Regions from separate parts of the Streptomyces sp. NPDC017940 genome, predicted to be linked through region 2. Evidence: riboswitches for the same ligand, from Rfam matches in the RefSeq annotation. Region 2 holds a riboswitch; the other holds the start of a gene.
The links. Region 2 has a riboswitch for glycine ahead of gcvP (aminomethyl-transferring glycine dehydrogenase). Riboswitches for the same ligand answer to the same signal wherever they lie in the genome.
Positions count from the first base shown of each region.

Region 1: linked by a shared signal. The riboswitch ahead of gcvT (glycine cleavage system aminomethyltransferase GcvT) and the one ahead of gcvP (aminomethyl-transferring glycine dehydrogenase) in region 2 are both predicted to bind glycine.

Region 1 covers NZ_JBIRHJ010000010.1:149,521-155,022, reverse strand. Annotated here, with positions in the region: gene gcvH (glycine cleavage system protein GcvH) at 1-354, opposite strand, end outside; gene gcvT (glycine cleavage system aminomethyltransferase GcvT) at 466-1,593, opposite strand; glycine riboswitch at 1,750-1,854, opposite strand; gene ACH4DX_RS31380 (AAA family ATPase) at 2,008-2,736, shown strand; gene ACH4DX_RS31375 (enhanced serine sensitivity protein SseB) at 3,293-4,000, shown strand; gene ACH4DX_RS31370 (enhanced serine sensitivity protein SseB C-terminal domain-containing protein) at 4,246-5,061, shown strand; gene ACH4DX_RS31365 (ABC transporter permease) at 5,432-5,502, shown strand, end outside.
Region 2 covers NZ_JBIRHJ010000015.1:8,362-13,863, forward strand. Annotated here, with positions in the region: gene ACH4DX_RS33620 (MerR family transcriptional regulator) at 1-563, shown strand, start outside; gene ACH4DX_RS33625 (DNA polymerase IV) at 790-2,304, shown strand; gene ACH4DX_RS33630 (PRC-barrel domain-containing protein) at 2,518-2,892, opposite strand; glycine riboswitch at 3,060-3,157, shown strand; gene gcvP (aminomethyl-transferring glycine dehydrogenase) at 3,346-5,502, shown strand, end outside.

The sequences.
Region 1 (5,502 bases), on a different contig from region 2:
CTCATCGGCGGACATCAGGTCGTCGGGCTCGTCCGAGATGCGCACCTTGAACAGCCAGCCGCCCTCGAAGGGGGCCGAGTTCACCAGGGACGGGTCGTCCACGACGTCCTGGTTGGCCTCGACGACCTCGCCGGTGACCGGGGCGTACAGATCGCTGACCGACTTGGTCGACTCCAGCTCGCCGCAGGACTCGCCCGCGGTCACGGTGTCGCCGACGGCCGGGAGCTGGGCGAAGACGACGTCACCGAGCGCGTTGGCGGCGTGCTCGGTGATGCCGACGCTCGCCACACCGTCCTCGGTGGCCGACAGCCACTCGTGCTCCTTGCTGTAACGCAGCTGCTGGGGGTTGCTCATGGCCTGAATTCTCCTGTACGCGGACGTGTGCTGGGGAACGTGGGTCTTGCGGACTGGGACGGGCGTACGTCACTTCCGACGCCCGCGCGGGTCACTTCCTGGGCCCGCGTGTCACTTCTGGCGCTTGTAGAACGGCAGCGCGACGACTTCGTACGGCTCGTGCGTGCCGCGGATGTCCACGCCCACGCCCGCCGTGCCGGGAGCGGCGTGCGCCACGTCCACGTAGGCCATCGCGATCGGCTTGCCGAGCGTCGGGGACGGCGCGCCCGAGGTGACCTCGCCGACGACCTCGCCGCCCGCGACCACGCTCATGCCCGCGCGCGGGACCCGGCGGCCCTCGGCGATCAGGCCGACGAGCTTGCGCGGGGGAGCGGCCTCGGCGCGCTCGGCGGCGCCCCGCAGCGCCTCGCCGCCCACGAAGTCATCCGCGTGGCTCGTCTTGTCAAACTTGACGACCCGCCCGAGACCGGCGTCGAACGGCGTCAGGGCCGTCGTCAGCTCGTGCCCGTACAGCGGCATGCCCGCCTCCAGGCGCAGGGTGTCGCGGCAGGACAGTCCGCAGGGGACCAGGCCCGCCGGGGCGCCCGCCTCCGTCAGGGCCCGCCACAGCTGCTCGGCGTGCTCGGGGGCCACGAACAGCTCGAAGCCGTCCTCGCCGGTGTAACCCGTGCGGGCGATCAGGGCCGGGACGCCCGCGACGGTGCCGGGCAGGCCCGCGTAGTACTTCAGTCCATCGAGGTCGGCGTCGGTGACCGACTTCAGGATTCCGGGGGACTCGGGTCCCTGGACGGCGAGCAGGGCGTAGGCCTCGCGGTCGTCGCGGACCCCGGCCTCGAAGCCCGCCGCCCGCTCGGTCAGCGCGTCCAGGACGACCTGGGCGTTCCCGGCGTTGGCGACGACCATGTACTCCTGGTCCCCGAGGCGGTAGACGATCAGGTCGTCGAGGATGCCGCCGTCCGCCCGACAGATCATGGTGTAGCGGGCGCGGCCGGTGCCGACGGAGCCGATGTTGCCGACGAGCGCGTAGTTCAGCAGGTCCACGGCTTCGGGTCCGGTGACGGTGATCTCGCCCATGTGGGAGAGGTCGAAGAGGCCGGCCCGCGTGCGGACGGCGTTGTGCTCGTCGCGCTCGCTGGCGTACCGCAGCGGCATGTCCCAGCCCGCGAAGTCGGTCATGGTCGCACCCAGCGACCGGTGCAGGGTGTCCAGGGCGGTGTGGCGCGGTGGTGTATTGCTCATCAGAACGGGCTCCCGGGGCATGACGGGCGAGGTCCATCCTCCCCATCTGTCATCGGACCTGAGAGGTTCACCACGCCCGTACGTGCGACGGGACATGACTTGCACCTTGGGTGGAGCCGCCCCTGTGACCGGTGGTGGCCCGCTTTTCAGATGTGCCTCGCCCGCGCGGTACGGGGCCTGAGAGATTCAAGGGAGGAACTTGCTCCTTCGGCGTCCCGGGGGGAACGTTCGTGTCCCCGGGAACTCTCCCGCGCGGATTCAAGCGGCCGGTATGGAGTTGGCGCGCACATCATTGCACGCGCCCCCTCTTCGCAACAGCCGCAACCTGAGTGCGCTGGTTTCGGGGGCTTCAGGGCCCTTGGCGCTCTTGTGTGGCATTACCTTCTCTTTACACTCGACGGAGAAGTACTGGGGATGAGTGACGTGACCAGCATGGGGAGGCGGATCACGGTGCGCAGGAGCAGTGCTTGTGAGGCGGCCACGGGTGTGGCGCTACCGGGCGGCGTCGGCGTGCTGCCGCCGCAGGCCGCGGTGCCGGTGCGCGAGAGCCTCGGGTACTTCCCGCGGCCGGTCGTGCGCGACCTCAGGGGCCGCGGCGCCGCCGCGGGGCCCCGGCGGCTCGTCTTCGGCGCGGCGGACGTCGTGGTGGTCTCCGGGCTCCCGGGCAGCGGCAAGTCCACGCTGATGCGGCGCACGGTGGCGGGGCCGCGCGTGGACTCCCAGGACACGCGGGACCGCTGGGCGGCCCGCATGCCGCGGCTGCTGCCCTACGCCCTCTACCGCCCCTTCGTGCGCGTCGCGCACTACGCCGGTCTGCGCCGGGCCCTGCGCGCGGGCGAGGGCGTCGTCGTGCACGACTGCGGCACCCAGCCCTGGGTGCGGCGCTGGCTGGCCCGGGCGGCGGCCCGGCGCGGGACGACCCTGCGTCTGCTCCTGCTCGACGTGCCCGTCGAGACCGCCGTCGCGGGGCAGCGGGCGCGCGGCCGCGGGGTGTCGCGGTACGCCTTCGCGCGACACCGCAGAACGGTCGGCCGCCTCGTACGGGCCGTGGAGCGCGGCGAGCTGCCGCGGGGCTGCGGGTCGGCGGTGCTGCTCGACCGGGAGGCGGCCGGGGCGCTGGGGGAGATCGGGTTCGGGGCTTGAGTGGGTTCGGGGTGAGCGTTTTGGGGCGTGAGTGACTTTGGCGTGAGCGGTTTCGGGACGTGAGTGGCTTCGCCGTGAGCCGTTTCGGGGCGTGAGCGGCTTGGGGCGTGCGCGGCTTCGGGGTGCCCGGCTTCGTACGTGCGCGGCTTCGTGGCGTGTGCGGCTTCGTGCGTGAGCGGCTGCGGGGTCGAAGGACCCGGCGCCACCGGCCCCCGCCCCGGCGTTAGGGTCGGGCACCGGCAGCAGGAGCACGGCAGAGCAGGGGTCGAGGCACATGAACCATCCGGACTTTCCGGGCCACCCGGGTCACCCGGACCACTCGGACCATCCGGGTCACACGGATCACCCGGGTCACCCGGGTCACCCGGGTCAAACGGGCCACCCGGTTCACCCAGGCCACCCGGGCCACCCGGGCCACCCGGGCCACGCGGCGGACCTCCAGGGCCACATCCCGGCACAGGTACAGGCACAGGCGCAGGCGCACACGTACCCGCCCCCGTACGGGCAGGCGCACGCGCACCCGTACGGGGGGTGGCCGGCCAACGAGCTCGAGGAGGTGCTCGCCGCCTCGCTCGGCGCGCCGCCGTCCGACGCGGTGGGGGCCCGCATCGTCGAGACCCTGGGCCGCAGCCGGGTCTGGATCCCGCTGCCGAGCGGCGGCGGCCCGGACAGCGGGACCCTGGACCTGCCCACCCTCGACGTCGAAGGCCAGGCCTACGTCCCCGTCTTCACCTCCGAGCAGCAGTTCCAGCAGGCCACGGGCGGCCGGATGCCCTGCACCGTGGCGCCCGCCGTGGAGTTCGCCCGCGGTCTGCCGCCGCAGCTCGGCATCGCCCTGAACCCGGAGGGGACCGTCACCGTGCCGCTGCCGCCGCCCGCCGTCGCGGCCCTGTGCAGGGTGGGGCGCACGGAGCTCGACGGACCGGCGAGCGGGGGCCGCGTGCGCCTGTTCGAGCCGGACTGGAAGGAGGACCCGGTCGACTTCCTGGCCGCCGCGGCCGACGAGTTCCGGACCGCCGGCGTGGTGCGCACCGCCCGCCGCTGCCTCGCCGCCGTCGAGACCGAGGACCCGACCCTCTTCGTGGGCGTCGAACTGGCCTCCTGGGACGGCGACGCCCGCGACCTCCCCATGCGGGCCCTCGGCCGAGCCCTCGGCCGCTTCCCCCTCCCCTGGCCGGTCAACCTCGTCCTGCTGGACGCGGCCCAGGACCCGGTGGCGGACTGGCTGCGGGAACGCGTACGCCCGTTCTACACGTCCCACTGACGGCGGGGCGGAGGGCGGCGGACGCGCGGGCGTTCACTGCCCGGCGCGGCGGGGCGGGCGTCCACGGCGCGCGGGGTTCCCGGCCCGGCGCGCCGAAGCAGGCGGTGGCGGGCGGGTGGGTGGAAGACGTCCCCGAGGAGCGGCGGCACGACACCCACCAGCACAAGCCCCGATCAAGGCGCCCCCGCCAGAAGTAAGCTGGGGCGGTCGAGTACGTAGGGCACGTCGCGAAGGGGCGGTTACGGGTGAGTGCGTCGGGCACGGCCGCGGGCGATGGGACCACCCAGGGTCGAGCGCAGTCGACACCGTGGGAGCGGGTCGAGCACATGCTGCGCCAGGTCGCCCCGGGGCGCTACGACACCTACGAGGCGCTCCTGCACGCCCTCGCCGAGGGCCAGGTCTGGATGCTGCTCTGGCACGGCCAGGCCGGCTCCCCCGACGCCCAGTACGGCAACATGGAGATCGAGGGCCTCGGCTACGCACCGTGCGTGACCTCCGCCCAGGAGCTCGCGGCCAGCGGCTGGAACCGCGGGTACGAAGTGATCGGCGGCCTCGACGCGGCCCGTGCCCTCTTCCCCGACCACTACGGCCTGTGGCTGAATCCGCACGCGCCGGGCGGCGGCGTGGGCATCCCCTGGCTCGATCTGCGCCGTCTCACCAGTGGCCTCGACCAGCAGCCCGCGGGCCCGCTCAGGCTGACGGAACCGGCCATCGAACTGCCACAGTTCTACGCATTGTTGACGCAGAACGCCCACCGCACACAGGCGGTCCGCTCGCTGCGCCGCGCCTGGGTGCAGCCCGCGCTCGGCGCCCCGTACCTGGCCATCGGCCTCGACGTCTACGACACCTCGCCCGCCTCCGTGGACGCGGTCCGCGCGATGATGCGGCAGTCCATCGGCGCCGTCCCCGAGGGCCTGCCGGTGTCCACCGTGGCGATGTCCGACGTCCACGACCCGGTCGCGATGTGGCTGCGCGCCAACGCCCGGCCGTTCTACGACCGCGACGCCCAGGCGGCCCCCGCCCCCGCGGCGGGCGGATACGGGTATCCCGCACCGTACTGACCAGAACACCGCAAACCCCGTCGCAGTGTTCCGGACACCCGTCCGGAACTCGACGGCCGGTATCGGGCTGATCAGCGCCGACCGGCGGGATGTCCCCTTACGGTGTCGCCGTACTGGTATAGACCTCTTCGAGCCCTTGCTCACCAACTGCCCCGTGTTCGCCCGTCGTTCAGCCCCGTCCGGATAACGGAACACCTCGAACAGCATCACGGTTGCGCATCCATTCCCCGACAAGTCTGGTAACAGATCACGACCCCGTTGAAGACTCCCGCAGCAAGGGGCCTTCGCCCCTGTGTACGACGGACTGATCACGTCGCTACAGCGGCAAGTGCGGGCCGGTCACCGCCGGTTGAGAGGGGTCCCTGCCACGATGACGGCGCCATTGCATGACACACCTGCGGACGCGAAACCCACCGAGGACGTCGCTCCCGCAGCTGGTGC
Region 2 (5,502 bases):
CTCCGAAGCGCCCGGTGGCAGTGCCCGAGGGCACCTCCGGAACGGAAAGTCAGGCTGTGGACCCCGAGCGGGAGCAGGTCGGTTATCGAGGTCCCACGGCGTGTGCCGCCGCGGGCATCACCTACCGCCAGTTGGACTACTGGGCGCGGACCGGGCTCGTCGAGCCCAGCGTGCGCGCGGCGGGCGGATCCGGGACACAGCGGCTCTACAGCTTCCGCGACGTGGTCGTCCTGAAGATCGTGAAACGGTTCCTCGACACCGGTGTCTCGCTCCAGAACATCCGCACCACGGTGCAGCACCTGCGGGACAGCGGCTTCCGCGACCTGGAGCGCACCACGCTGATGAGCGACGGCGCGACGGTCTACGAGTGCACGTCGCCGAGCGAGGTCCACGACCTCCTCCAGGGCGGGCAGGGTGTCTTCGGGATCGCCGTGGGTGTGGTGTGGCGCGATGTGGAGGCCGCGCTCTCGCAGCTGCACGGGGAGCGGGTCGACACGGGGGAGACCCTGGTGGGGCACCATCCCGCGGACGAGCTCGCCAGACGGCGGAACCGGGCGGTCTGAGGCGGTTCGCTCACCGGGCGGTCTGAGATGGTTCGCTCGCCGGGCCGTCTCAGGCGGTTCGCTCACCGGGCCGTCCGAGGCGGTCCGCCGGGCCGGTCGAGGGCGGGCCGCCCGGTGCCGGTGTACGGGTGCGGGTGCACCGGTGGTCGGTGTACTGGCGTGGCGTCGGTGAACCGGTACCGGTGGAGCACCGGGATTGTCAGTGGCGTAGGGCAGCATCGGAGATGTGAGAAGCGCGCCGACGATTCTGCATCTCGACATGGATGCCTTTTACGCGTCCGCCGAGCAGGCGGCCAAGCCGAGCCTGCGCGGCAAGGCCGTCGTCGTGGGCGGTCTCGGCCCGCGCGGAGTCGTCGCCACCGCCTCCTACGAGGCGCGCCGGTTCGGGGTGCACTCGGCGATGCCCATGGGGCAGGCGCGCCGGCTCGCTCCGAACGCCGCGTATCTCGTGCCGCGGTTCTCGTTCTACCGCGACATCAGCGAGCAGGTCATGCGGTTGCTGCGGGAGCTGTCGCCGCTCGTGGAGCCGCTGAGCCTGGACGAGGCCTTCGTGGACCTGGAGGCGGGCGGTGTGGCCTCGGACGAGGCGTCGGCGCGGGCCGTGGGGGAGCGGCTGCGGGCGGACATCCTGCGGGTGACGGGTCTGACCGGTTCGGTGGGGCTCGCCGTGTGCAAGATGCTGGCGAAGATCGGCTCCGAGCAGGCCAAGCCGGACGGCCTGGTGCTCATACCTGCCGGGACGGAGCAAGAGCTGCTCGAGCCCATGTCCGTGCGGATCCTGCCGGGTGTCGGTCCCGCGACCGGGGACCATCTGCGAAGAGCCGGGATCACGACCGTCGGGGAGCTGGCAGAGGCGGGCGAGGACGAGCTGGTGCGGCTCTTGGGCAAGGCGCACGGCGGTGCGCTGTACGCGATGGCGCTGGCACGCGACGAGCGGCCCGTGGTGGCCGAGCGGGACACCAAGTCGGTCAGCGTCGAGGACACGTACGACGTGGACATCCACGACCGGGTGCGGGTGCGCACGGAGGTGGCCCGCCTGGCCGAACGGTGTGTGCAGCGGTTGCGGGCCGCGGGGCACTCCGGGCGGACGATCGTGCTGAAGGTCCGGCGGTTCGACTTCTCGACGCTGACGCGGTCCGAGACGCTGCGGGGACCCACGGACGATCCCGGAGTGGTGCGGGAGGCCGCCGCGCGGCTCCTCGAGTCCGTGGACACCACGGGGGGTGTGCGGCTGCTCGGCGTCGGCGTCAGCGGGCTCGCCGACTACACACAGGAGGACCTGTTCGCACAGGCCCAGGCGAAGGCGGAGGCGGAGGCCGCGGAGGCCGCCGGGGTGGACGGTGACTCCGGGGCCGCGCAGGGGGACGGCGGCGGGCTGCTCGCCGAGGGGGGCGGGAGCGTCGGCGGGGTCGAGCCGGGCCCGGCCGAGTCCGGCGGGGTCGAGCCGGTGCCTCCCGCGGAGCGCCGGTGGCCCTCGGGACACGACGTACGGCATGCCGTGCACGGGGCCGGGTGGGTCCAGGGGAGTGGCCTGGGGCGGGTGACGGTGCGGTTCGAGACACCGCAGTCGGTGCCGGGGCGGGTGCGTACGTTCCGCACGGACGACCCGGAACTGGAACCGTCGGATCCGCTCCCGCTCGTCGTGGCCTCCGGTCGGGAGGAGGGGGTGGCTGGAGGTCCGGGGGCGGGGCTGCCCGTGTCCGGTACGGGCTCGCGTACCCCGGGCGGTCGTGGCTCGTGACCGCGCGGGTGTCTGGAAGGCGCCTGGAAGGTGGTCCTGTCCGGCGGGACGAGGCGGCCTGGGCCGTTCAGGGAGCGGAGTCGTCCAGAAGGGGAGTGCCTCGCGGGACAGCACGGCCGCTCGCGGGGCGGCACAGATCCCTCACGGGGCGGGCGCAGCCGCTCACGGAGCGGCACAGCCTCCCAGTAGGCGCCCCCGCCAGGCACAGCGCGCTCAGGAGCCGCCGGCGTTCGCCGTGTGGCCGAAGTCCACGTCCGGTGGAGGAGGAGGCGGGGCCAGGTCGAGGCCGTAGTGGCGGTAGAGCTGGAGTTCCTGTTCGGGGGACAGGTGGCGGCCGACGCCGAAGTCGGGGGCGTCCTTGATGAGGGCGCGCTCGAAGGGGATGCGCAGGGTGCCGTCCTTGACCAGTTCGCTGGGCTCCAGGGGCACGAAGGCGTCCCTGCTGAACAGGCCCGTTCGTATGGCTGCCCACTCCGGGGCACCGGTGGCGTCGTCGAGGTAGACCTCGTCGATCGTGCCGATCTTTGCTCCGTCGCGGTCGAACGCCTTGCGGCCGATCAGGTTGCGCGGATCGATTTCGGTCTGCACGGTCCCTCCAACGGTTCGCAATGCGCTCATACTCGTGCGTACTGGCCCAAACCTCGCTCGGAGTACGGTCGGATTTTGTTCGTAATGACTACGAAAGAGCACTTCGGGGCGGACGGCCACTCGAGGGACCGGCCGCGGGCCTCGCTGGTAGGCTGGCAGACGGCTGTTGACCCCGTGCGGGAGAGCTCTTCGGTGGCAGCACCGGAGGCGCCGAAGGAGCAACTCCTCCCCGGAATCTCTCAGGCCCATGTACCGCACGGACGAGGTCACTCTGGAAAGCAGGGCGGGCGTCGGGCGGGCACGTCCGAAACCCTCCCTCACCGACGGTGAAAGCAGTGCCTCCTCGCGGCGGCGCTGTGAAGCTCTCAGGTTGAGATGACAGAGGGGGAGGCCGTCCGGGTACCCGCGCCGTGGTGCCCCTCGCAGGTCGCGTCAGACCAGGAGGCCTCCGCAATGACCGCCACCCCTCGTACGCCGCTTTCGCAGCTCGAACAGGGAATCCCCTTCGAGCAGCGGCACATCGGCCCCGACGCCGAAGCCCGTGCCAAGATGCTCGCCCAGGTCGGCTACGGCTCGCTCGACGAACTCACGGCAGCCGCGGTACCGGACGTGATCAAGAACGCCGAGGCCCTGGAGCTGCCCGGCGCGCGTACCGAGGCCGAGGTGCTCGCCGAGCTGCGCTCGCTCGCGGACCGCAACCAGGTGCTCGACTCCATGATCGGGCTCGGTTACTACGGCACGTTCACGCCGCCGGTGATCCTGCGGAACGTGATGGAGAACCCCGCCTGGTACACGGCCTACACGCCGTACCAGCCGGAGATATCGCAGGGCCGCCTGGAGGCGCTGCTCAACTTCCAGACCGTCGTCGCCGAGCTGACCGGGCTGCCCACCTCCGGCGCCTCGCTGCTCGACGAGGGCACCGCAGCGGCCGAGGCCATGGCGCTCTCCCGGCGCCTGGGCAAGGTCAAGAACGGTGTCTTCCTCGTCGACGCCGACGTGCTGCCGCAGACCGTCGCCGTGATCAGGACCCGGGCCGAGCCGACCGGTGTCGAGGTCGTCGTCGCGGACCTGGGCGAGGGGATCCCGGCCGACGTCGCCGAGCGCGGTGTGGTGGGCGTCCTCCTCCAGTACCCGGGCGCCTCCGGAGCCGTACGGGACATCAAGCCGCTCATCGACCGGGCGCACGAGCTGGGGGCGGTCGTCTCCGTGGCCGCCGATCTGCTGGCGCTCACGCTGCTCACCTCGCCCGGCGAGCTCGGCGCGGACATCGCCGTGGGCACCACCCAGCGCTTCGGCGTGCCGATGGGCTTCGGCGGCCCGCACGCCGGCTACATGGCGGTGCGCGAGAAGTTCGCCCGCAGCCTGCCGGGACGGCTCGTGGGCGTGTCCGTCGACGCCGACGGCAACAAGGCCTACCGGCTCGCGTTGCAGACCCGCGAGCAGCACATCCGCCGCGAGAAGGCGACCAGCAACATCTGTACCGCGCAGGTGCTGCTCGCCGTCATGGCCGGCATGTACGCCGTCTACCACGGCCCCGAGGGCCTGCGGACAATCGCCCGGCGCACCCACCGGTACGCGACGATCCTCGCCGAGGGCCTCAAGGCCGGTGGCGTCGACGTCGTGCACCAGGCGTACTTCGACACCCTGACGGTCCGGGTCCCGGGGCGCGCCGCCGACGTCGTGAGCGCGGCCCGAGAGGGCGGCGTCAACCTCCACCTCGTGGACGCCGACCAGGTGTCGTTCGCGTGCGACGAGACCACGACGCGGGCGCAGCTGGCCGCGGTCTGGACGGCGTTCGGCGTCGACGCCGACGTGGAGGCGCTCGACGCCGCGGCGGCCGACTCGCTGCCCGCAGGTCTCCTGCGCACCGACGAATACCTGACCCACCCGGTGTTCCACCAGTACCGCTCCGAGACCGCGATGCTGCGCTACCTGCGCCGCCTCGCCGACCGCGACTACGCGCTCGACCGCGGCATGATCCCGCTGGGCTCCTGCACCATGAAGCTCAACGCGACCACGGAGATGGAGCCCGTGACCTGGCCGGAGTTCGGCCAGCTGCACCCCTTCGCGCCCGCCGAGCAGGCGCAGGGCTATCTGACGCTGATCCGTGAGCTGGAGGAGCGGCTCGCCGAGGTCACCGGGTACGACAAGGTGTCGCTCCAGCCCAACGCCGGCTCACAGGGCGAGCTCGCCGGACTGCTCGCGGTGCGCGGATACCACCGCGCCAATGGCGACGACCAGCGGACCGTGTGCCTGATCCCGTCCTCCGCGCACGGCACCAACGCCGCCAGCGCCGTGATGGCAGGCATGAAGGTCGTCGTGGTGAAGACCGCGGACGACGGTGAGATCGACGTCGAGGACCTGCGCGCCAAGATCGAGCAGTACCGCGACCAGCTCGCCGTCCTGATGATCACCTACCCGTCCACGCACGGCGTCTTCGAGGAGCACGTCGCCGACATCTGCGCGGCCGTGCACGACGCGGGCGGCCAGGTGTACGTCGACGGCGCCAACCTCAACGCCCTGGTTGGCCTCGCCAAGCCCGGTCACTTCGGCGGCGACGTCTCGCACCTGAACCTGCACAAGACGTTCTGCATCCCGCACGGCGGCGGC